DNA from 2 places in the Gordonia sesuvii genome. Region 2 is predicted to be linked to the other one. Evidence: predicted binding sites of a transcription regulator. Region 2 holds the regulator's gene; the other holds the start of a gene.
What was found. The regulator LexA, encoded in region 2, represses DNA repair genes until DNA is damaged. The targets are predictions, from matches to a motif close to CGAACANNTGTTCG.
Positions count from the first base shown of each region.

Region 1 (11,507 bases), on a different contig from region 2:
TGACGCCCGGGCGCGACACGATGTCGGCCGGGATGTCGTCGACACCCTCGCGGTAGTCGTTGTCGTCCAACGTCAGGTGCAGCGGCACCTGACGGATGCCGTAGTGATCGGCGACCTCGGCCGGTAACCGCGACGATGAATCGGTGACGACGACGACAGGCACGCGTCTACGTTAGCTGGTCGGTTCCACGGCGGCCCGACGCCCGTCCGGCCGGCGCAGGAGCGGCTCGCCGAGCGCGTGCCGGACGATCGGGATCACCTCGTCGGCGATCTCGCGGTGGCAGTCGAAACCCCAGTGGATGCCATCCGGGTTCATCGATCCGGGGGTCGACGTGAACGCCTCACGGGTGGCGGGATAGAAGTCCGCGACGGGCAGGCCGCGTCGCCGTGCCCACTGATCCATCGCCGCGGTGGTCGGGATGCGGCCACTGTGTACATATCCGTAGTAGGGGCTGCGATGGGTAGGCGGCAGACACAGCACAATGGGCAGGTCCGGCCGTAACTCGGTGAGTGCCGAGCCGATCTTGTCCAGGTACTCCACGGTCACCTTGGGTGGCAAGGCCACCGGCCACCCGGTTCGCGACAGCCGCGGCTGCAGCCATTGGTAACCGTCGCGCACCACCTGACGCAGCCGTGCGGGGCGGACGTAGCGGATCTGCTCGCGCAGCGCGGTCGGCAGCGGCGACGGCAGGCTGTCCATCCCGCCGAATGCCAGCACCACCACCTCGGCGGTGGGCACCGCCGCCCAGATGTTCGGGTCCTGGGTCAGCGCCCACCATACGTCGCGGCTGGTCCAGCCGATCCGCCCGAACAGTCGAACCTCACGGTCGCATCCGGCTCCGACCAGGTTCGGCCAGATGTGGGGATCGTCGGCGGGCAGTCCCCCGTTCGGACCGTAGTAGGCCAACGAGTCCGACAGGACGAGGATCGTCACTGCACGCCTGCGTCGGCGACCTCGGCGGACGCGTTCCACACGTCGAGCCGCCAGCGCGGTGGGCTGCCAGGGACGCCGTGACCGGACAACTGCACCCAACTGGTGTTGGCCAGTCCGCCGAAGACCGGCCACGACCCCTGGTCCAGATCGAGCAGGGCCGCGGTCATCGCAGCGATCACGCCGCCATGCGCCACCAGCACGACCGGCGCTTCCGGGCGCTCGCCGCTACCCCAGTCATCGAGCTTGTCGACCAGTTCCTCGACGACCGGAACGGCGCGGCGGGCGACATCGACCCGGCTCTCACCGCGCGGCGGCGACCAGGTTGCGTCGTCCCGCCAGATGCGGCGTGCGCCGGGCATCGCAGCGTCCACCTCGAGGTGGGTCATCCCCTGCCAGTCACCCAGGTGCGTCTCGCGCAGGCGGACGTCGTCGGTGACGGTCAGTCCCGTCTTGCGTGCCAGGGCCTCGGCGGTGTCGCGAGCCCGCATGAGGTCGGAGGACATGATGACCATCGGCATCCGCCCGGCGAGCGCACCGGCGGCGTCTTCGGCCTGCCGGCGGCCGAGTTCGGACAGCTCGGTGTCGAGCTGGCCCTGCATCCGACTGGTCGCGTTGTACCCGGTCTGCCCGTGCCGCAACAGGATCAGACGCCGGACCACCGGTGTGAGGCGTTCCACGGACGTGTCGTGGCTGTCCGGTCCACCGCTCATTGCAGGCCTTCCACGTCGACCACGGGGCAGTCTTTCCAGAGTCGTTCCAGTGCGTAGAACTGCCGTTCGTCGGTGTGCTGGATGTGCACGACGATGTCGGCGTAGTCGATCAGGGCCCACCGGCCCTCGCGCGTTCCCTCCCGGCGGACTGGTTTGTATCCCGCCTCGCGGAGTTTGTCCTCGACTTCGTCGACGATGGCGGTGACCTGGCGTTCGTTGTCGGCCGAGGCGATCACGAACAGGTCGGTGATGACGAGTTGTTCGGACACGTCGATGACGGTGACGTCGTGGGCTAGTTTGTCGGCGGCGGCGAGTGCCGCCACGGTGGCCATCTGCAGCGCTTCGGCCGAGGCAGTCACTGGGGTCCTTCCGTCGTGGAATGTGGGTGGTGGTCAGGGGGCGGAAACGCCGGGCGAGGACGCCTTGGGCGCACGGTACAGCTTCCGTTTGGCGATGTACTGAACAACACCGTCGGGAACCAGGTACCAGACGGGACGTCCGCGTGCCGCACGGGCGCGGCATTCGGTCGAGGAGATGGCGAGGGCGGGGATCTCCAGCATCTGCAGGGTATTCGGTGGCAAGGCCTCGAGGTGTTGCGCGAGATGCTTCGCGTGCAGCTCATAACCGGGTCGGCTGACACCGATGAAGTGTGCCAGGTCGAACAGGCCCTCCCAGTCCTGCCAGGACAGGATCGATTCCAGCGCATCGGCGCCGGTGATGAAGTAGAGCTCCGCTTCGGGATGGTGCGCGCGCAGGTCACGGAGCGTGTCGACGGTGTAGGTGTCCCCTTCGCGTTCGATGTCCACGCGGCTGACACTGAATCGCGGGTTGGATGCGGTCGCGATGACCGTCATCAGATAACGGTCCTCGGCCGGACTGACCGCGCGGGTCGCGTCGATCACCCGACCGCTCTCGTCCTCGCCCAGCTTCTGCCACGGCCGTCCGGTCGGGACAAAGATGACCTCGTCGAGCGAGAACCGGTGCGCGACCTCGCTCGCAGCGACGAGATGGCCGTTGTGGATCGGGTCGAAGGTGCCACCCATGATGCCGATGCGGCGAGCGCGCGGTTGGGTGGACGACTCCCGGTCGGTGGCCATGACGTGTGAGTTTACGCGGTCGGCGACACGCCACCGGGTGACCCGCACCGCATCACACCGGCAGCAGGTCTGCGATGGCCCGTCCCAACTGCGTGGCGTTGCGGCATTCGAACATCTCGATGACCTCGGCGTATTCGGTGGCGGCGGAGTCGCCGACGCCCCAGTTCCGGCGAGCCTCCGGGTTGAGCCAGTATGCGTGGCGGGCGCGGTCGACCAGGTCGCGCAGTGCATCGAGGCGGGGGTCGTGGTAGTTCGTGCGTCCGTCGCCGAGGATCAGCAGTGCTCCGCGGTGGGTCAGCGAGTCGCCGTACTCGTCGACGAATCCCTTGAGCATGTTGCCGTAGTCGGAATGGCCGTCCCGGGTGCTGATCCGGGCCGTGGTGATCATCCGGTGCATGTTGGCGCCGAAATCCTCGTCGTCGTTGCCCCGGTCGAAGAAGTCGGTGACCTCGTCGACGGTGTCGACGAAGGCGAACACCCGGACCTTGGAGAACTGCTGACGCAGCGCGTACACGAGGCGCAGGGTGAATTGCGAGAATCCGGCGACGGAGCCGGACACGTCGCAGATGATCGTCAGTTCCGGGCGTCCGGGCCGCGGCTTGCGGTGGGACAGTTCGATGGGCACGCCCCCGGTGGACATCGACGCCCGCAGTGTCTTGCGGACGTCGACACTCCCCCGATGCGAACGGCGACGCCGGGTCTCCAGTTTCGCCGCGAGCAGCCGGGCGAGCGGTTCGATCGTGCGGCGGATCTCGGCGAGGTCGTTGGCGCCGGCGGACAGGAAGTTGATGTTCTCCGGCAGTTGGGGCACCGCGTAGTCGGCGACCCGATCGCGCCCCTTGGCCCCTGCCATCCGCCGCTGGGTCTCCGCCTCGATGGCGGCGCGCAGCTCCATCGACCGGGCGCGCGCGGCCCGCCGATACCGCGGTTCGGTGCCCGGCCGGTCTCCGAGGCCACCATCGTCATCGCCGCCGGCCATGGCGGCGGCGATCCGTGCGATGAGGGTCTGCGGATTGACCTGGGACAGCGCCTGATACGCGGAGTATGCCTCGCCCCGGGTCGATTCGTAACGCCCGAGTTGATCGACGATCAGTGCGACCATCTGCGCGAGGCGCGCCTCGCCGTCCGCGGAGTCATCGGCAAGCAGATCGGCCACCATCTCGCGCATCGCCTCGACGTCGACCTCGCCGTCGGAGGTACGCGGGAGGTCGGTGACGGCGGTCCGCGCGCCGGTTCCCAGTGGAAACCAGAGATCGAAGACGGTGTCGAACACCCTGCGGTGCATCTGGTCGCTGATCAGCGTGGCCGCGAGGCCCTCCCGGAGCGAGCGGCGGTCGAGAAGGTCGAGCACCTCCAGCGCCTGCGCGGCGTCGATCAGCGACGACGGACCCACGACGATGCCCCGCGCCCGCAGTTCGTCAATGAACCCGGTGAGGTGCCCGATGAGTGGAACCTCTTGACCAGCAAGGGATTCCGACGAACCCGCCATCAGCCCAACTTGAGTTCTTTGAACGCCGTCTTGAGATCGGGTCGGTGCTTGAGCACCACTCCCAGGGTGCGGGCGATCAGGCCGTCGTCGAGTGTGCCGGTGGTCCCGCCGCCGGATTCTCCGACGCCGAGGGCCAGCAGCGTGTTGCCCCAGTCGATCGTCTCGGCCACCGACGGCTTCTTGCGGATGTCGAGGGTCCGTAGCACCCCGACGACCCGTACCAGTTCGGCGGCGAGCGCGTCGGGCAGGCCCGGCACTCTGGACGCGAGGATCTCCCGTTCACGCGGGGCGTCGGGGAAGTCGATGTAGAGATACAGGCAGCGACGCTTGAGCGCCTCGGAGAGGTCCCGGGTCGCATTCGAGGTGAGAATGACCACCGGGCGCCGGGTGGCGGAGACCGTGCCCATCTCGGGGATGGTCACCGCGAAGTCGCTGAGCACCTCCAGCAGCAGACCTTCGACGTCCACGTCGGCCTTGTCGACCTCGTCGATGAGCAGCACCGTGGGTTCGGAGCGGGAGATCGCACGCAGGAGCGGACGGGGCAGCAGGAACTCGTCGGAGAAGATGTCACTCTTCGCCTCATCCCAGTCGCGGGTGCCGGTGGCCTGGATGTGCAGGATCTGCTTGGCGTGATTCCACTCGTAGAGTGCCCGCGCCTCGTCGATCCCCTCGTAGCACTGCAGGCGGATGAACTCGGCGTCGGTCGCCTGCGAGATCGCGCGTGCCAGTTCGGTTTTGCCGACACCGGCCGGACCTTCGACGAGCAACGGCTTGCCGAGACGGTCGGCCAGGTAGGTGGAGGTGGCGGTGGCGTCGTCGGCGAGATAACCCGTCTCACGCAAGCGCGCCGTGACGTCGGGGACGTCGACGAAGGAAGGAACGGTACTGGGACCCCCGGCCACGATGCTGGCTTCCCCCATCACGCGGGCCGGATGTGTCCGTCGCCCCAGACGGTCCACTTCGTCGAGGTCAGTTCGGGCAGTCCCATCGGTCCACGGGCATGGAGTTTCTGAGTGGAGATGCCGATCTCGGCTCCGAAACCGAACTGCTCGCCGTCGGTGAACGCGGTGGAGGCATTGACCATCACCGCGGCCGCGTCGACCCGGGAGGTGAACTCACGTGCGGCCGCGAGATCGGTCGTGACGATCGCCTCGGTGTGTCCGGTGCCGTAGGTGTCGATGTGCGATACCGCGGCGTCGAGATCGTCGACGATCTTCATCGCGATGTCCATCGAGAGGTACTCCTCGGCCCAGTCCTGCTCGGTGGCCGGTTCCATGCCGGGCTCATCACCGTGGATGACCACACCCTGGGCCTGCAACGCCTGCGAGATCTTCGGCAACGCGTCGGCGGCGACGGCCTTGTCGACGAGGACCGTCTCCGCCGTGTTGCACACACTCGGCCGACGAGTCTTGGAGTTCAGGATGATCCGCGTCGCGACATCCAGGTCGGCGAGCGCGTGGACGTAGACGTGGCAGTTTCCGGTGCCCGTCTCGATGGTCGGGACCGTGGCGCCCGCGACGACGGCGTTGATCAGGCCCGCACCGCCGCGCGGGATCACGACATCGACGAGGCCTCTGGCCCGGATCAGGGCGGTGACGCTCGAGCGATCCGCACTCGGCAGCAGCGCCACCGCGTCGGCATTGACGCCCTTGTCGCGCAACACCTCACGCAGAATCCTTACGAGTTCCGCGTTCGAGTCGGCAGCCGACGACGACCCACGCAACAGGACGGCGTTACCCGACTTGAACGCGATGCCGAAGGCGTCGACGGTGACGTTGGGTCGGGCCTCGTACACCATCCCGACAACTCCGAGTGGTACCCGCACCTGTCGCAGTTCCATGCCGTTCGGCAGGGTCTTGCCGGACACCACGGTGCCGATCGGATCGGGCAGCACCGCCACCTGCCGCAGGCCTTCGGCGATACCGGTGATGCGCTCGGGCGTCAGGCGCAGGCGATCGATCAGACTCGCCTCGGTGTCGTCGTTGTCGGCGCGGGTCACGTCGGTCGCGTTGGCGGCGAGGATGCTGTCCTCGGCGGCCTCGATGGCATCGGCCGCGGCGAGCAGGACCTCGTTCTTCGCCGCTGTCGTCATCCCGCCCAGAACGCGCGACGCCGTCCGCGCGGCCTTCGCCAGGTCGGTGACAACCTGCTCGACATCGGTCGCGACCACGCCGGAATCGGCGGTGGGTGCACTCATGGAATCCTCGACTTCGCCTGCGGAATCATGTCGTCCACCAGAGTAGCGGTGCGTCCGGACGCCACCCAATCCCGACGGTTGCGGGCGCCGGCCAGACCGCGTACATTAGAACATACGTTCGATGCACGATGGTTCGGGGGGATCAGCATGACGGCAACTCTGCCCGCACGGCCTGCTGCCGCCGACCTGCATTCGGACATGTCCACCGACGACCTGCGATTGTTCGTCGACGCGCTGGCCGCGATGACTGTCGGCGAATCCGAAGCCGATGCGATGTCTCGTCTGACCGTTCTGGAGGAACTGAAATCGGCCTGCGCTGCGGCCCAGGTGCGGGAGACCGCGCGGGTCATCGAACTCCGGGCAGCCGACGAGGACCTCCGGAACGTCCCGATGAAGCGCCGAGGCCGTGGTCTGTCCGCGGAGATCGGCTTGGCGCGCAAGGCCTCACCCCGCAAAGGCGCGCAGTTCCTCGGATTCGCCCGTGCCCTCGCCGACGAGATGCCGCACACGATGCGGGCACTGACGTCCGGTGAGCTGACCGAATGGCGCGCGACCATCCTGGTCCGCGAGACCGCATATCTCACCCGGGAGACCCGCGAGGAGATGGACCGGCGAATCTGTGCTGACAGCTCCACTCTCGACGGGGTCAGCGATCGCGCACTCGACGCATTGGCCAAGAAGCACGCCTATGAACTCGACCCCCACGCGGTGGTCGCACGATCGGCGCGCGCAGAGAAGGACCGTCGGGTCGGTGTCCGGCCGGCACCGGACCTGATGACAACGCTGTCGGCGCTGCTTCCGATGAAACAGGGGGTCGCAGTCTATGCCTCGCTCAAGCAGCACGCTGATTCGATCGTCGGTGCCGATGACCGCACCCACCCGCAGATCATGGCCGACACCCTCGTCGAGCGCGTGACAGGCCAGTCGTCGGCGGAGAAGGTGCCGGTCGCGGTCAACGTCGTGATGTCGGAACGCACACTGCTCACCGACAGCGACGAGGCCGCCGAGATCCCCGGATTCGGCCCCATCCCGGGCCATCTTGCGCGGCAGATGATCGCCGACGGCACCGCCGACGACAACGAGACCCTGTCAACGATCCGACGACTCTTCGCGAGGCCCGCCGACGGGACACTGGTGTCCATGGACGCTCGCTCACGGACGTTCCCGAAGTCCCTGGCGCATTTCGTCGCGATGCGTGACCGATGTTGCCGCACACCGTATTGCGGCGCTCCGATCGCCGAGATCGATCACGCGCATCCGCATCGCGACGGCGGTGCGACCACCGGGGTCAACGGTGACGGAGCCTGCCGGACGCACAACAGGGCGAAAGATGCCGACGGTTGGCGGTATGCGGTGATCGATGCGCCAGGTGGGCATCGCATCGAGATCCAGACACCCACCGGTGCCGTGCACGAATCGGTCGCACCACCCGCGATCGGCCATGTGCCGGACACTGTCAGCGTCGTAGAAACCCGGCTACGCGCGATGCTCAACGCGGCCTGAACAGCCGCCGGCCGTATTTGACGCGACAGCCGCCCGGCACCGACGCTGGTCCACATGACAACGCGCAGCACCGAGAATGCCGGCGACGGTGCTGCCCGACAGTCCCGACCGCCAACGCTGGCGGCCCTGTTGATCGCGACGTTCCTGGCCTTCGTCAACTACGCCGCGCTCCTACCGGTGGTACCGATGTGGGCGGCCGACGGTGGTGCCGGCAGCGTCGTGGTGGGATCGGTGACCGGCGCGATGATGACGGCCACCGTCCTCACCCAACTGTCGATGCCGTGGCTGTTCCGCCATCTTTCACTGCGCACGATGGTGGTGGCCGGTTCGGCACTTCTCGGTGCGCCCACCCCGCTGTACGCGTTGTCGGCGGAGACGTCCGCGATCCTGGCCATCACCGTGGTTCGTGGTGTCGGGTTCGCATTCGTCGTGATCGCGGGCGCAATCGTTGCCGCCGAGATCGCCGGCCCCGGCAAACTGTCCTCGTATTCCGCCTACTACGGCGCGGCCGCAGCGCTGCCGAATGTCGGTGCGCTGGCCGGGGGTGTGTGGGCCGCAGACGTCTTCGGCTACACCGCGGTCTTCGCCGTCTCCGGCGCAGCAAGCCTCTGCGGCGCGGTCGTGGCCTGTTGGCTGCCCGGGCGGTTACACGGACGATTCGCAGTACCCTCCTCCGGAGATGTGCGCCCGATCGCGATCCCCATCATCGTGTTCCTGATGATCGCCGGCGCATTCGGGGCCGCGACGACGTTCCTTCCCCTCGCCGGACCGCCGGCAGCGACGGTCGCGTTCGCACTCCTCGCCGCCTCGGCGGCATTGGTTGCCGGTCGACTGCTCGCCGGCTTCGTCGGTGACCGGCGCGGCGCCGGGCGACTGCTGGTGCCGTCGGCCCTCATCGGTGCGCTCGGCTGCCTTCTCATCTCCGTATCGCTGGACGGGCCGACCTGGCTACTCGTCCTCGGCGCAGGCCTCCTCGGTCTCGGTTTCGGCTCCAGCCAGAACGACTCGTTCGTCCTGACCATGCAGCGGCTCGGTACCGGCCGCAGCGGGACGGCGAGCATCATCTGGAACATCGCCTACGACGGGGGCCTCGGACTCGGCGCAGTCGGATTCGGTTGGTTTGTCGGCACGTTGGGATACGCCGGTGCGTTCATCGCCATGTGCTCGGCGATCGTCGCGGTGGCCCTCCTCTGTGCGCGATTCGTCTCCGCCCAACGCCGTCGTCCTCCTGCCGAGGGCGATACCTGACCGTGGATCTCGGCAGGCTTTCTCAGTGCCGCATGAACTCCACGGCCGGCGAGCTCGACGAGGTGTCGTCGCTGATCTTCTCCATGGTGTTGAAACTGATGTGCGGCCACTTGATGAGTCCCGGTCCGCCGTCGCGACGTTCGAAGAAGTCGAGCATGACCACCTGCATGTATTGGAGACGCCACTTGATCGTGCCGTTGTCGTCGACCTTCTGAATCCAGAACGTCGACTTCATCTCGGTCGCGTTCGCCTGGGCGACGATGAAGGGGATGTTGGAGATCCCGCCGGTGGCCGTTGTGGTGTCGAGTTCGATGGTGGTCGTCTCGATGATGTTCACTCCGTTGTTCGCGTCGGCCAGCAGCCCCGAGGAGTCGAGCGGATCGAAGATGCCTTGGAAGTGGCTGTCGACGAAGTGTTTGTACGGCGCGAGATAGGGCGAGTCCAGGTCGTCGTCCACCCCGATCGGCAGGGCGTTCACCGGGTCGATCCGCGGCGGCCCGGGCGTGGTCTCGGCGTTGCCCAGCGCCAGCACCGAATCACCGTGCGGCACGGTCGCCAGGCGACCGATGGTGGGTCCACCGTTCGTCTGATCCTGCATGAACAGGAACAGACCCGGCTCGTGGTGGATACCGGCGTTGGGGTTGCCTGCGAGCCCGCTCACCGGGAAGTCCGCCGCCGCAATCTGTTTGATCGCCTGCTCGTAATCGAGGGCACCGACTTCCTGATCGGCTTCGACTGTTGTCCCGTTGCGGGAGATCCCCCGATTCGGGACGTTCTTGTCGACGAGGCTGAATTTCAGTACCTCGTTGTACTGGTTCATGAGCACGCGGTAGTTGAAGCCCTCCCCCGGCGGGGTCGCGAACGGCAGCGCGATCAGGTTCCAGCCTCGTCCCACGAGGTTGGGCTCGTTCGCCCACGTTCCGGGTAGCTCGGCGAGCTGCCCGAGGTCGGGGTCACCGGGCCGGGCGATCTCGACAGTGCGCTTGTCGATGTCGGCGATGGAGGACACTGTGGTGGGTTCTTCGATGATGGACATGGGGAGCCTTCCGGCGAGTAGTGGCTGTGGTCTACCGACCATCGCCACATTGCCCGCCGGCCACACGCGTAGCGCACTACCTCATTCTCCTGTGCTCACGGCGTATCACTACCCGCCGCACCGCCGGAGGACGGCTCCCAGGGTGTCGGCCGACCGCGAATCGACCTGCAGCCGATACGACACGGTCACCGCGATGAACTGAATCGCATACTGGCAGTGGAAAGTCCGGTTCGGCGGCAGCCAGCGCGCCGGTTCCTGATCGGACTTGGCCATGTTCGACGCCGCATCCACCGCAACCAGATTCGCCGGGTCATTCGCGAAATTGGCTCGCGCCGCCCACGGCCAGGCCCACGCACCCATGTCCCACGCGTAGGCGAGCGGAACGATGTGATCGATCTGAACCGAGCCGGCACGTCGGTCGCGGCGGAAGACGACGAACTCACCCGTATAGGGGCTACGGAACTCGCCGGACATCACCGCCCGCGGGCACGAATCGATGACCGAGAGCTGCACGTCGATGAGATCTCTTGTCAGGACATCGTTTCGGGTGTCACACCCGTTGGCGCCACCGGCCACCGTCACGGCGTCGGTCCATGCGGTGCCGAACGCCTCACGCTGGTAGTCCGACCGCGGGGCGCGCTCCCCGACCACAGCCACCCGGGCCAACGCGGACATCGCCTGACGCGCCTGCGACGCCACCGCCGGATCACTCGGACCGTCGCGGTCCGCGACGAGCACGCCGGCCGCGACGATCACCGTCGTCGCCACGCTCGGAATGAGCACCAACCACCAGCGCACCGGCCACCCTGCTGTCGACCCCATACCTCTTGGACGTCGCAGGGCCGCTCGGCGTTCCGTTGTCCGGCTACGACTTGTCCAGGTATTTGACCTTGGTGGGCACGAGCACCGCGTCGACGAGATCGGCCAGAGGTCGGTGATCGGCCAGCGGCAGATCCACACCGACGATCTCGTCGGCGAGTTCTCGGGCGTCGGCGATGACGTCGGCGTCCGACAGCAAGGACAGAAAGTGCAGCGACGAGACCCCGCCGGACTGAATCGAACCGAGCACGTCACCTTCTCGACGCTGTTCGAGGTCGATGCGGGCGAGTTCGAACCCATCGGTGGATCCCTCGACAGCCTTCAGCCGTTGCATCGCCTGCGAGACCGGCGGCGCGGTGGACATCAGCAGGCAGAGACCGGGATGACCGCCACGGCCGACACGCCCACGCAGCTGGTGCAGCTGGCTGACCCCGAAGCGATCGGCGTCGACGATGACCATCATCGTGGCATTCG
Region 1 is NZ_JAZDUF010000007.1:914-12,420, forward strand. It holds gene VZC37_RS19890 (DegV family protein) at 1-163, opposite strand, end outside; gene octT (diglucosylglycerate octanoyltransferase) at 173-934, opposite strand; gene VZC37_RS19900 (histidine phosphatase family protein) at 931-1,644, opposite strand; gene rsfS (ribosome silencing factor) at 1,641-2,003, opposite strand; gene nadD (nicotinate-nucleotide adenylyltransferase) at 2,037-2,741, opposite strand; gene VZC37_RS19915 (vWA domain-containing protein) at 2,794-4,230, opposite strand; gene VZC37_RS19920 (AAA family ATPase) at 4,230-5,150, opposite strand; gene VZC37_RS19925 (glutamate-5-semialdehyde dehydrogenase) at 5,150-6,427, opposite strand; gene VZC37_RS19930 (HNH endonuclease signature motif containing protein) at 6,671-7,930, shown strand; gene VZC37_RS19935 (MFS transporter) at 7,985-9,178, shown strand; gene VZC37_RS19940 (heme-binding protein) at 9,201-10,214, opposite strand; gene VZC37_RS19945 (HNH endonuclease family protein) at 10,323-11,012, opposite strand; gene recG (ATP-dependent DNA helicase RecG) at 11,080-11,507, opposite strand, start outside.
Region 1: VZC37_RS19930 (HNH endonuclease signature motif containing protein) is a predicted target of LexA. The motif match lies at 6,535-6,548, and genes of this name have one in related genera.

Region 2 (11,507 bases):
CACATCATCAGGCCGAGGACGACGCCCAGAACGACGGCCGAACCGCCGGACATGCTGTTGAGACCCTCGGTCATCTGTTCGGTGACCCACGCCAGCGGCTTGCCGAGCAGCATGTACAGCAGGACACCGATCACCAGACTGCCGATCAGCGGGATGATGACCACGGGCTGTAGTCCGCGTGCCCACTGTGGCAACGGGATTCGTGATATCCACAAGCACACGACGCCGGCGATGAGGCCGCCGACCAGGCCACCGATGAAGCTGGCGCCGACGGCCACCGACACCAGGCCGGCGACGAAACCGGGTGCGATGCCGGGGCGGTCGGCGATCGCGAACGAGATGTAGCCGGCGAGGACCGGTACCAGCATGCCCATGGCCAGGGAGCCGACCGCGAACAGCACGGCGCCGATGTACTGCCCGAGGCCGCCGGCCGGTAGATCCCACAGACTGTTGTTGAGCGCGATGAAGGCGCCGTCACTCATCCCGCCCTCGGCGTCGAGGGTGCTGTTCGCGATCTCGTATCCACCCAGGAACGGCAGGAATCCCAGCGCGATGAGCAATCCGCCTGCGGCGACGAACGGGATCATGTAGCTGACGCCGGTCATCAGGGCCTGACGGGTCTGTCCGCCGAGGCCGACGCCCCCGCCGCCGGACGTCGATGCGTCGGTTGTTCCGTCGTCGTCACCGCCGCTGACGACGGTTGCCGACGGATTCTCGGATGCGGCAACGGCTTCGGCGATCATCGTGTCGGGTTCGTTGATCGCCCGTTTGACCCCCGATGCGACCACCGGTTTGCCGCGGAATCGGTCCTTGCCCTTCACTCCGACGTCGGTCGCGAAGATCACCGCGTCGGCATCGGCGATGACCTGCGGATCGAACGGGGTGGTCGCGGACGAACCCTGCGTCTCGACATGAAAGTCGACGTCGGCGCGTTCGGCCGCGTACTTGAGCGCGTCGGCGGCCATGTAGGTGTGTGCGATGCCCGTCGGACAGGCCGTGATCGCCACGATCGAACGACGCTTCGCACCCTGATCCGTCGCCGTCGCCGTCGCCGTCGCACCGGCCGAGCTCGCACCGGCTGCGCCCGCCCCGGCTGCGGCCACGGACCCGGCCTGCTCCGACGGCCGGGGATTGATGGCTTCGTCCACGAGTTGCACGACGCGCTCGTCGGTCTCGGCCTCGCGCAGTGACGCGACGAAGTCGGGCCGGACCAGCGAGCGTGCCAGGGAGCTCAGGAGTTTCATGTGCTCGGATGCCCCGCCTTCGGGCGCGGCGATCAGGAACACGAGGTCGGCGGGACCGTCCGGTGCGCCGAAGTCGACCTTGTGCGACAGTCGCGCCATCGCGAGGCCGGCCTCTGTCACCGACTCGGCCCGGGCGTGCGGGATGGCGATGCCGCCGGGTAGCCCGGTGGCCGATTTCGCCTCACGTTCGAGGGCGCCGCGGGCGAGCACCGCCGCATCGGTCGTGCGGCCGGCGTCGGCGAGCGCGTCGGCGAGGTAGCCGATCACAGCTGCCGGGTCCTCGCCGGCATTCACGTCGAGTCGCACCGTCTGAGGTGTGATGATCTGTTCTGACATCGGGGGTTCCTTCTCGGGGTCTTCCTTGGGGATCGGGGCTTGCGGGGTGCGGGTCAGCCGGCGCGGGGCGACCCGGTGAGTTCGGTGACATGCACGTGGGACAGGTCGAGTTGCTCGGGCGCCGGCGGTCGTGTGCCGGGTAGGGCGGTCGCCGCCGAGCCGTACGCGACTGCGGTGCGCAGACGCTCGGGTTCCGCTGCGCCGCGACTCTCGGCGATCAGATATCCGGTCAGCGCGGCATCTCCGGCGCCTACGGTGCTCCGCGGCACGATGGGGGGCGGGGCCGCGAACCACGAACCGGTCGCCGTGACGAGAAGTGCGCCCGACGCGCCGAGCGTCGCGAGGATCGCCGCGCCGGTCCGCTCCACCAGTTGTCCGGCAGCCTCGATCAGGGGGGCGTGGTCGCCCCGGGCGGTTGCCGCCGACAGCTGTGCCGCGTCGGCGCCGACCGCCTCGGCGAGTTCCTCGTCGTTGGGTTTGAGGAGGTCGACCCGACCGGTGACCGCCGCCGCCAGTGGCGCACCCGAGGTATCCACGGCCACAAGGCATCCCGAGTTGGACAGCGCGTCGACGACGGTGCGGTACCAGTTGGCGGGCAATCCGGGCGGCAATGAACCGCACAAGGCGACCCACCGTGCCCCGCGGGCGTTCTCGAGGACGAGTTCGGCGAGTCGTCGGGCCTGGGCGTCGTCCAGCACGAAGCCGGGGGCGTTGATCTTCGTGGTCGTGCCGTCGGGGTCGGCAACTGTGATGTTCGATCGGACCTCACCGTCGATCGGCAGGGCGAGGTAGGGGAGCGCGACGTCGTCGAGCGCGGTGAGCAGCGGGTCACCGGCTCGCGCCGGCAGGATCGCACGGGTCGGGACCCCCGCAGCGGCGGCCACCCGTGCGACATTGACCCCTTTGCCGCCCGGCTCGGCAAGCGCCGTCCGGGCGCGTTGCACAGCGCCGTGCGTGAGTGGGGTCGACAACTCCAGCGTGCGGTCGAGGCTGGGGTTTGCGGTGACCGTGAGGATCGTCGGGGCCGGGTCGGCATGCGAGGGGGCGGGATCGAGCGGGTCGGGCCGGGATGCGGTCATCGGGTGCCTCTCGTCGGGCCGGTTGTGCAACGGCTGTTGGATGGTGGCTGTCGCGTGGTCATGCGATCACCGTCTCGATCCCCTTGTCGGAGAGCTCCGCGGTGGTCGCCGGGTCGATACCCCGGTCGGTGATCAGCACGTCGATGTCCGTGAGGTCGGCGAAGGACGTCAGGTCCTCGTGCCCGAACTTCGAGGAGTCGGCGAGCACGACGACGCGATCGGCGCTGCGACAGATCGCCGCCTTCACGGCTGCTTCGTCGGGATCCGGGGTGGACAGTCCGTGCGCGGTACTGATCCCGTTGGTTCCCACGAACGCGGTCGAGACACGCAGTCGGGCCAGAGTGTCGACGGTGCCGGCGCCCACCATCGCCTGGGTGAGTCCACGCACTCGGCCGCCGAGGATGTGCAGGTTGTCGCCGTTGAGACCGGCAAGTGCAGCGGCGATCGGGATGCTGTGGGTGACCAGGGTCAGCCGGCGGTCCCGCGGAAATGCAAGGGCCGCCTGATAGGTGGTGGTTCCCGCGTCGAAGAAGACCGAACCACCGGCGTCGGGGAGAAACCGGATCGCGGCGCGTCCGATCGCCAGTTTCTGGTCGGTGTGTGACCTCTGCCGTTCGTCGATGCCCTGCTCGACGGTGACCGGTGTGGCGCCAGGCCGGACGGCGCCGCCGTGGACTCTCTGCACATGTCCGGCGCGCTCCAGGGCGGCGAGATCACGCCGGACGGTCTCACTGGTGACGTCGAACAGCGCAGCCAACTCGGCGACCGAGGCGCGGCCGTCCACGCGGACGCGATCGGCGATGGCCTGCTGTCGTTCCTCGGCGTACACGTGAACCTCACCTGTTGGTTTTCCTGCGTTTGTGGTGTTGATGTATCTGTGTTTACGCCTGTTTATGTTGACAAGTCAAGCGTTTCTTGTAACTTGAATCACAACGGTGACTCTGGGCGGCTGAGACGCATAATTGATGGGTCACGCCCGTCGACCACAGTGAGGATTTCGGTGGAGCACACACACGTACTGAGCGGAACGCCTGTAGTCGCAGGACATGCCTATGCGCCGACCGTGTGGCCCGGTGAACGACCCGTGTACGACCCGGCCACGGCGGCACCGGTCCCCGACGAAGAACGCGAAGTGGAAACCAAACGGTTCACCGACGCCGCGGCGACCGTGGCCGCACGCCTGCGGGAGCGGGCATCTCATGCATCCGGCGCTGCGGCCGAAGTCCTGTCGGCGACTGCCGGTCTGGCCGAGGACCGTGGCTGGGTGGGTGCGGCATCAGGCCTGATCGCCAAGGGGAGCACGGCACCGGCGGCCGCGGTACTGGCCACCGAGCAGTTCGCGGCGATGTTCACCAAGCTCGGAGGTCTGATGGCCGAGCGGGTCACCGATCTCAACGACGTCCGCGACCGGGTCGTCGCCGAACTGCTGGGCGTCCCCGAGCCCGGCGTCCCCGAACCCGACGAGCCGTCGGTCCTGCTCGCCGACGACCTCGCGCCGGCCGACACCGCGGGACTGGACCCGGCAAAGATCACCGCGCTCGTCACCCGGCTGGGCGGGCCCACCAGTCACACGGCGATCATCGCCCGCCAGCTCGGCATCCCTTGTGTGGTGGCGGTGTCGGGCCTGGCCGATGTCCCTGCCGGAACCCCCGTGCTCGTGGACGGGACGGCCGGGACCCTCGAGGTCGAGCCGGATGCCGCCGAGGCGACCGCGCAGGTCGAGGAGAGTCGGCGGATGGCGGCACTCGTCGCGAGTTGGTCCGGGCCCGGGCAGACCGCGGACGGACGGCATGTCAGCGTGCTCGCCAATGTCGCCGACGGAACGTCGGCGCGCACGGCGATGAAGTATCCGGTCGAGGGCGTCGGTCTGTTCCGGACAGAGCTGGCCTTCCTGGATCGCTCGGATGCGCCGTCGGTGGAGGAGCAGACCGGTCTCTACCGTGAGGTTCTCGAGGCGTTTCCCGGGCAGAAGGTCGTCATCCGCACGCTCGACGCCGGCTCCGACAAACCGCTGAAGTTCGTCACGCAACTCGATGAGGCCAACCCGGCGCTCGGCGTCCGCGGTAATCGGATCGCCGGTGAGCATCCGGACATCCGGACGGCCCAGCTGGATGCGATCGCCGCGGCCGCGCAGGGCCGCGAGCCCATTCCGTGGGTCATGGCGCCGATGATCGCCTCCGCCGCGGAGGCCGCCGAGTTCGCCGCGCCCGTCCGGGAGCGCGGCCTGGTCGCCGGGGTGATGGTGGAGGTGCCCGCTGCGGCGATCCTCGCCGAAGCCATTCTCGCGGAAGTGGATTTCGTCTCGATCGGGACCAACGACCTCACGCAGTACACGATGGCGGCGGATCGCATGTCGGCGGAACTCGCGGCGCTGACCGACCCGTGGCAGCCGGCGGTTCTCGCGCTCATCGCGCGGGTGGCCCGAGCGGGCCAGGAGGTCGACAAGCCGGTCGGTGTGTGCGGCGAGGCGGCCGCCGATCCGCTACTCGCTTGTGTCCTCGTCGGACTCGGTGTGACGTCGCTGTCGTCGGCGCCCGCAGCGGCGGCGGCAGTCGGCGCACGATTGGCGCAGACCACCACGGACCAGTGCCGGGCCGCCGCCGACGCGGCGCTGGCCACATCGGACCCGGCGGCCGCGCGGGCGGCAGCGACCGCGGCCCTGGAGAGCTGACCGCCCGGAGCGACCTCAGACGCGGCGCATCACGGTGACGACCTTGCCGAGGATCGCGGCATCGTCGCCGGGGATGGGTTCGAAGAGTTCGTTGTGCGGCATGAGCCAGACGTGACCGTCCTTGCGCTTGAACGTCTTCACCGTCGCCTCGCCGTCGATCATCGCGGCGACGATGTCGCCGTTGTCGGCAACGCTCTGCTGTCGGACGACCACCCAGTCCCCGTCGCAGATCGCCGCGTCGATCATCGACTCGCCGACGACGCGTAGCAGGAACAGCGATCCCTCACCGACCAGTTCGCGGGGGAGGGGGAACACGTCTTCGACGGCCTCTTCGGCGAGGATGGGTCCGCCGGCCGCGATCCGTCCCAGCACCGGGACGAACGTCGGAGTGGGCAGATCATCGTTCTCGGCCGCAGCAGACGAGCCGCCCGGCGGGACGTGCTGGTCGCCGTCCTGGATGTTGACCGCGCGGGGGCGATTGGCATCGCGCTTGAGCAGACCCTTGCGTTCGAGGGTGCGCAGCTGGTGTGCGACCGACGACGTCGACGTGAGACCGACGGCGTCCCCGATCTCGCGGATGCTCGGCGGATAGCCGCGCTCGCGGACCGACGCCCGGATGTACTCCAGGACCCCACGCTGACGCGGGGTGAGGCTCGCTTCCGCGGCCGCGGGGTCGGCAACCGGGTCGGAATCCGACGTTCCGGTTGCCGTGTCGGGTCGATCGATCCCGCGGGCGGCGCCGCGCCGTCCTCCGGATCTGTTTCCACCGGCCCTGTCAGTCATCTGCGTAGTCCTTTCTGTCGAGTGCCCGGCGGTGCCGGGCACTGCGGTTCCGGACGCTTCGGGGCGAACTCCTCGATGCCACCGTTCGATGCCCCCGTTCGATGCCACTGTTCGATTGCACTGTTCGATCCCGCTGATCGAGACCCGGTTGCCGTTCTGTGTCCCGCTGTTTTCTGTGTGCTGCTGTCTTGTTCCTGTCGCCGACAGTAATCGAACATTCGACCTTGTTCAAACATGTGTTCGACGTGTGTCGAGACTTTGTCGGAGTGGCGTGTTAGGTTTCGAACATGCGTTCCATCGAACACGTGATCGATCACGATGTCGATCCCGGTGAGCCGGTGGGGCCCGATCCGTATCCGCACTCGATCAGGAGGACACGTTCGATGAGCACCGCGACGATCAGCACCCCGACCATCAGCACGACAGAACTGATTCAGTCCGCCCGGCCGTCCGGTCGGCAGTCCGTCGGGAACCCGCACCGTGCGGGCCGGGTCGGGGCGCCGGTGACCCGACCACCGCGTGGCGGTGCTCACGCGCCGGTTCGTCCGGCCGATCGGCGACCCGTCGGTCAGTCGGCGCGTCCAGGGGCGTATGTCTCCGGTACCCGTTGTGACGCACCGGTGGTCGACCGGAACGTCATCGCGCGCCGACGTGCCACCGCCGCCTCCGTCCTCGTCGGTGCCGCGCTCGCGCTGGTGGTGTGGGTCGTTGCGATCGTCGGGTCCGACTACGCGGCCTCGGTCGAGCCGGCCCCGGTGGGTACCGAGGTCGTGCATGTCCGGCAAGGCGATTCGCTGAGTTCGATCGCGGACCGGGTCGCCCCGGGTGTGCCGCGGGATGCGGTCATCGCGCAGATCGTCGAGCGCAACGATCTGCCGGGTTCGGGCCTGCGTGTGGGTCAGGCGTTGATCGCCCCCGCGTACCGCTGAGACCCGGACGGTATCCTCGATGGCACAGGGTCCGGCCGGGAACCGGCACGGCGCGGCGGGTGTCCGGTGCGCCGGTGTGTCCCGAGATGTGCGTGAGGACGACATGCGCTGCCCGTTTTGCAGGTACGAAGACACCAAGGTCATCGACTCGCGTGTCGCCGACGAGGGGCAGGCGATCCGACGGCGCCGGTCGTGCGCGAGCTGTGGTCGCCGATTCTCGACGGTCGAGAGCGCGGTGCTGTCGGTGGTGAAGCGCAACGGCGTCACCGAGCCGTTCAGTCGCGAGAAGGTGATGCGCGGTGTCCGACGTGCCTGTCAGGGCCGAGACGTCGCCGAGGATGCGCTCGCACAGCTAGCGCAGCAGGTCGAGGACGCGGTCCGGGCATCGGGATCTGCCGAGATCCCCAGCAACGAGGTGGGGCTCGCCATCCTCGGACCACTGCGGGACCTCGACGAGGTCGCCTATCTCCGTTTCGCGTCGGTGTACCGGTCGTTCGACTCGCTCGAGGATTTCCAGCGTGAGATCGATGATCTACAAGGCGATCTCACGCACCAGAAGACGTCGCGGGCCTCGGTGACCGAATAGTCACGAGACCGCCGGCGCGGCTCATCTGAACGCGTCCAGTGCCCGGATGGCGCGTTTCTCCGAGATCGGCCGTGCGGTGCCGAGGCGCTGTGCGAACAGTCCGACCCGCAACTCCTCGACCAGCCAGTGGGCGTGCTCGTCGAGCGCGGCCCGACGTCCGGGCGGAATCTGTGCGCCGCGCTGGTTCCAGTGCGCGACGACGCGGTCTACGGCGGCCAGGCCGTCCCGGTCGCGTGCAGCGGCGGCGGGGAGCTCGGTGAGACGTTCGATCGCCGCGTCCAGATACCGGGGAACATGAACCAGGTGATCACGGGAGGTGGCCGCGACGAAGCCGTCGAAGACGAGGTTCTCGAGCTGGTCGGCAACGTCATCGGCGGCAACGGATCCGCTCAGTCGATCGATCTGTGCCCGCAGGGGTGCCACGCGCCGGAGCGCATCGGTGGCGAGCACGAAGTAGTCAGGCGCCGCGTCGCTCACCGCAGGTCGCAATTCGTCGCGGAGACGATCGAAGTCGTCGGCGGACCGGATGCGTTCGAGACGATCGGTGGCGGCGACGTCGCGGATCGCGCGTCGGGTGCAGTCGGCGACCAGGTCGTCCGGACGCCGATACGGGCTCTGGCTCAGCGCGAGTCGGCCGGGCGCGTCGAGCGTTGCGGTGATCTTGCGCGACAAGCCGGGAAGTGCGTTGTCCAGGAGTACCCCCACCGCCTCGGCGTGCCGTCGGTTGCGCTCGGCGGCGGTGGCGACGTCGGTGCGGATCACCCCGATCGGGTGGCCGTCGCCGTTGCGTGCAACCTCCAGTCCGGTGTGGCGCGTGACCGTCTGCCCTGCCACCGTGGCGGTGTCCGTAGGGGCGATCTCGCCGATGCCGTCGGCCGTCCACTCCGTGAATATCCGCACGGGTGCCGGTTTCTGGTCGTCGGCGAACTGCTTCTTCAACGCGGCGAGCGACTTTCCGCTCGCCAGGACGGCGCCGTTCGTATCGGCCACCGCGAAGTTCATGGTGAGGTGCGGCGGGATCCGTTCGGGCGCGAAATCGCGTGGGGCCACCGTCATCGTCGTGATGGCAGAGAGCTCCCGGGCCAGTCCCGTGATCAGAGGCTCCGATCGGGGTGTGAGCCGGGACAGGGCGAGGTCGGCGAATCGCTGCGCGGGTGCCATCGACTTCCGCAGCGCCTTGGGCAACGACTTCACCAGCTCCGTCGCCAGTTCGCTACGCAGTCCCGGCACCGACCAGTCGAACCCGGAGGTCCGCACATGGTCGAGCAGCGGCTGTGGGATCACCACGGTGACTCCGTCGTCAGGCGCGCCCGGCTCGAACCGGTAGCGCAGCTCGAGACGGGTGTCACCCTGCTGCCATGCCCCGGGGAAGTCGGTGTCGGCGACCGCCACGTCGGCCGCGACGTCCTCCGGGTGCAGGTCGAGAAGTTCCGGGTTCTCGCGGCGGGCCTTCTTCCACCACGTGTCGAAGTGCCGCGCGGAGACCACCTCGTCGCCGACGCGGGCGTCGTAGAAGTCGAACAGTTGCTGTTCGCTGATCACGACATCACGGCGACGGGCTCGGTGTTCCACATCTGCCGCCGCCTCGAGGAGTTCCCGATTGCGGTGGAAGAAGGCGTGGTCCGTGCGCCAGTCACCTTCGACGAGGGCATGACGCAGGAACATCTCCCGCGACATCGCGGGATCGATCGCGCCGAATTGCACTCGTCGCCTCGCGACCAGCGTGACCCCGTAGAGCGTCACCCGTTCGTAGGCCATCGCCGATCCGCGTTTGGCCGACCAATGCGGTTCGCTATGGCTACGCCGGACCAGGTCGCCGGCCAGTTTTTCCGCCCAGAGCGGGTCGACACCGGCGACCGTGTGGGCGAACAACCGTGAGGTCTCGACGATCTCGGCCGCCATGATGAACGGCGGAGGTTTCCGGGCGAGCGCCGAGCCGGGAAAGATCGCCAGGCTGGTGTTGCGGGCACCGAGGAAATCTCGCGAATCACCCTGCCGGGCAGCGATGTTGCCGAGCAGCCCAGCGAGGATGGCGCGGTGGATCGCGTCGGCGTCGCGCTCTGTGGCGGTTGTCGTCCAGTCCAGGTCGCCGACGATGCGGGACAGCTGCCGGTGTAGCTCCTGCCATTCGCGGATGCGCAGGAAATGCAGGAACTCGCGTTCGCACGTGCGGCGGAACTGGTTGCCGGACAACTCCTTACGCCGATCACCGAGATAATCCCACAGCTCGAGGTAGGTCAGGAATTCCGAACCCGGGACGGCGAACCGCCGGTGCGCGGCGTCGGCGGCTTCACGATGTTCCGACGGGCGTTCGCGCACATCGGGGATGGACAATGCGGCAGCGATCACCAGGACGTGGTCGAGACAGCCGCCGTCATGGGCGGCGATGAGCATGCGGGCGAGTCTCGGGTCCACCGGGATACGCGCCATCTGACGGCCGATGGGTGTGAGAACCGGTTCGTGGTCGTCGCGTCGGGTCTCCCGGATCGCGCCGAGTTCGGCGAGGACGGCCATGCCGTCCCGGATCGCGCGGGCATCCGGCGGCTGCACGAACGGGAACTGCGACACGTCGCCGAGTTTCAGCGCCGCCATCTGCAGGATGACCGCAGCGAGGTTGGTACGCAGGATCTCCGGGTCGGTGAACGCCGTCCTGGTGTCGAAGTCGTCCTCGGCATAGAGGCGGATGCAGACACCCGGGGCGACACGGCCACACCGGCCGGCGCGCTGTCGGGCGCTCGCCTGCGAGATGGGTTCGACCGGAAGCCGGTTCACCTTGGAACGCGTGGAGTATCGCGAGATGCGCGCCGTTCCGGTGTCGATCACGTACCGGATGCCGGGGACGGTCAGCGACGTCTCGGCGACGTTGGTGGCCAACACGATCCGACGTCCGAAGGAGGGTGAGAACACCCGTTGCTGATCGGCGATCGACAAGCGGGCGAACAGCGGCACGATCTCGGCACCTGCCGAGGCCCGGTGGCGCAGCGCATCTGCGGTTTCCCGGATGTCGCGCTCGGTCGGGAGGAACACCAGGATGTCGCCGCTGCGATGTGACGACCACAGTTCACCGATGGCGGTGTCGATCGCCTGCGCCTGGTCGAGATCGCGGTGGTCATTGTCGGGGTCGCGGGCATCGCCGAACGGGCGATAGCGGACCTCCACGGGATAGGTGCGGCCGGAGACCTCGAGGATGGGGACCTCGGCACCGCCGACGGCATCGGCGAAATGGCGGGCGAAGCGATCTGGCTCGATGGTCGCGGAGGTGATGATCACCTTGAGATCGGGCCGACGTGGGAGCAGGCGTTTGAGATAGCCGAGGATGAAATCGATGTTGAGGCTGCGTTCGTGCGCCTCGTCGATGATGAGGGTGTCGTAGTGGCGCAGCAGGGGATCGGTGCCGATCTCCCGCAGCAGGATGCCGTCGGTCATGACCTTGACCAAGGTGTCGGCGCCGGCACGGTCGGTGAACCGCACCGAGAAGCCGATCGCGTCGCCCACCTCGGTGCCGGTCTCGTCGGCGATACGGCGCGCCACCGAACTCGCCGCGATCCGTCGCGGTTGGGTGTGGCCGATCGCGCCACGCACGCCGCGCCCGATCTGCATGCAGATCTTGGGCAGCTGCGTCGTCTTTCCCGAGCCCGTCTCGCCGGCGATGACCACCACCTGATGCTCGGCGATCGCCGCGGCGATCTCGTCCCGCGCGTCCGACACCGGGAGCTCGGGCGGGAATTCCAGGACGGGGACAGTGGCCCGGCGTCGTTCGATCCGCGAGCCGGCCGCGGCCACGTCCACGCAGAGCCGATCCCACGCCGCGGGAGCGGGCCGGCGCCCCAGTTTGTCGAGGCGACGACGAAGCCTGTGCGCATCGACGATCGTGAGGTC
Region 2 is NZ_JAZDUF010000002.1:591,108-602,614, reverse strand. It holds gene VZC37_RS09460 (PTS fructose transporter subunit IIABC) at 1-1,580, opposite strand, end outside; gene VZC37_RS09455 (1-phosphofructokinase family hexose kinase) at 1,634-2,659, opposite strand; gene VZC37_RS09450 (DeoR/GlpR family DNA-binding transcription regulator) at 2,718-3,488, opposite strand; gene ptsP (phosphoenolpyruvate--protein phosphotransferase) at 3,660-5,330, shown strand; gene lexA (transcriptional repressor LexA) at 5,346-6,113, opposite strand; gene VZC37_RS09435 (LysM peptidoglycan-binding domain-containing protein) at 6,401-7,042, shown strand; gene nrdR (transcriptional regulator NrdR) at 7,146-7,628, shown strand; gene hrpA (ATP-dependent RNA helicase HrpA) at 7,650-11,507, opposite strand, start outside.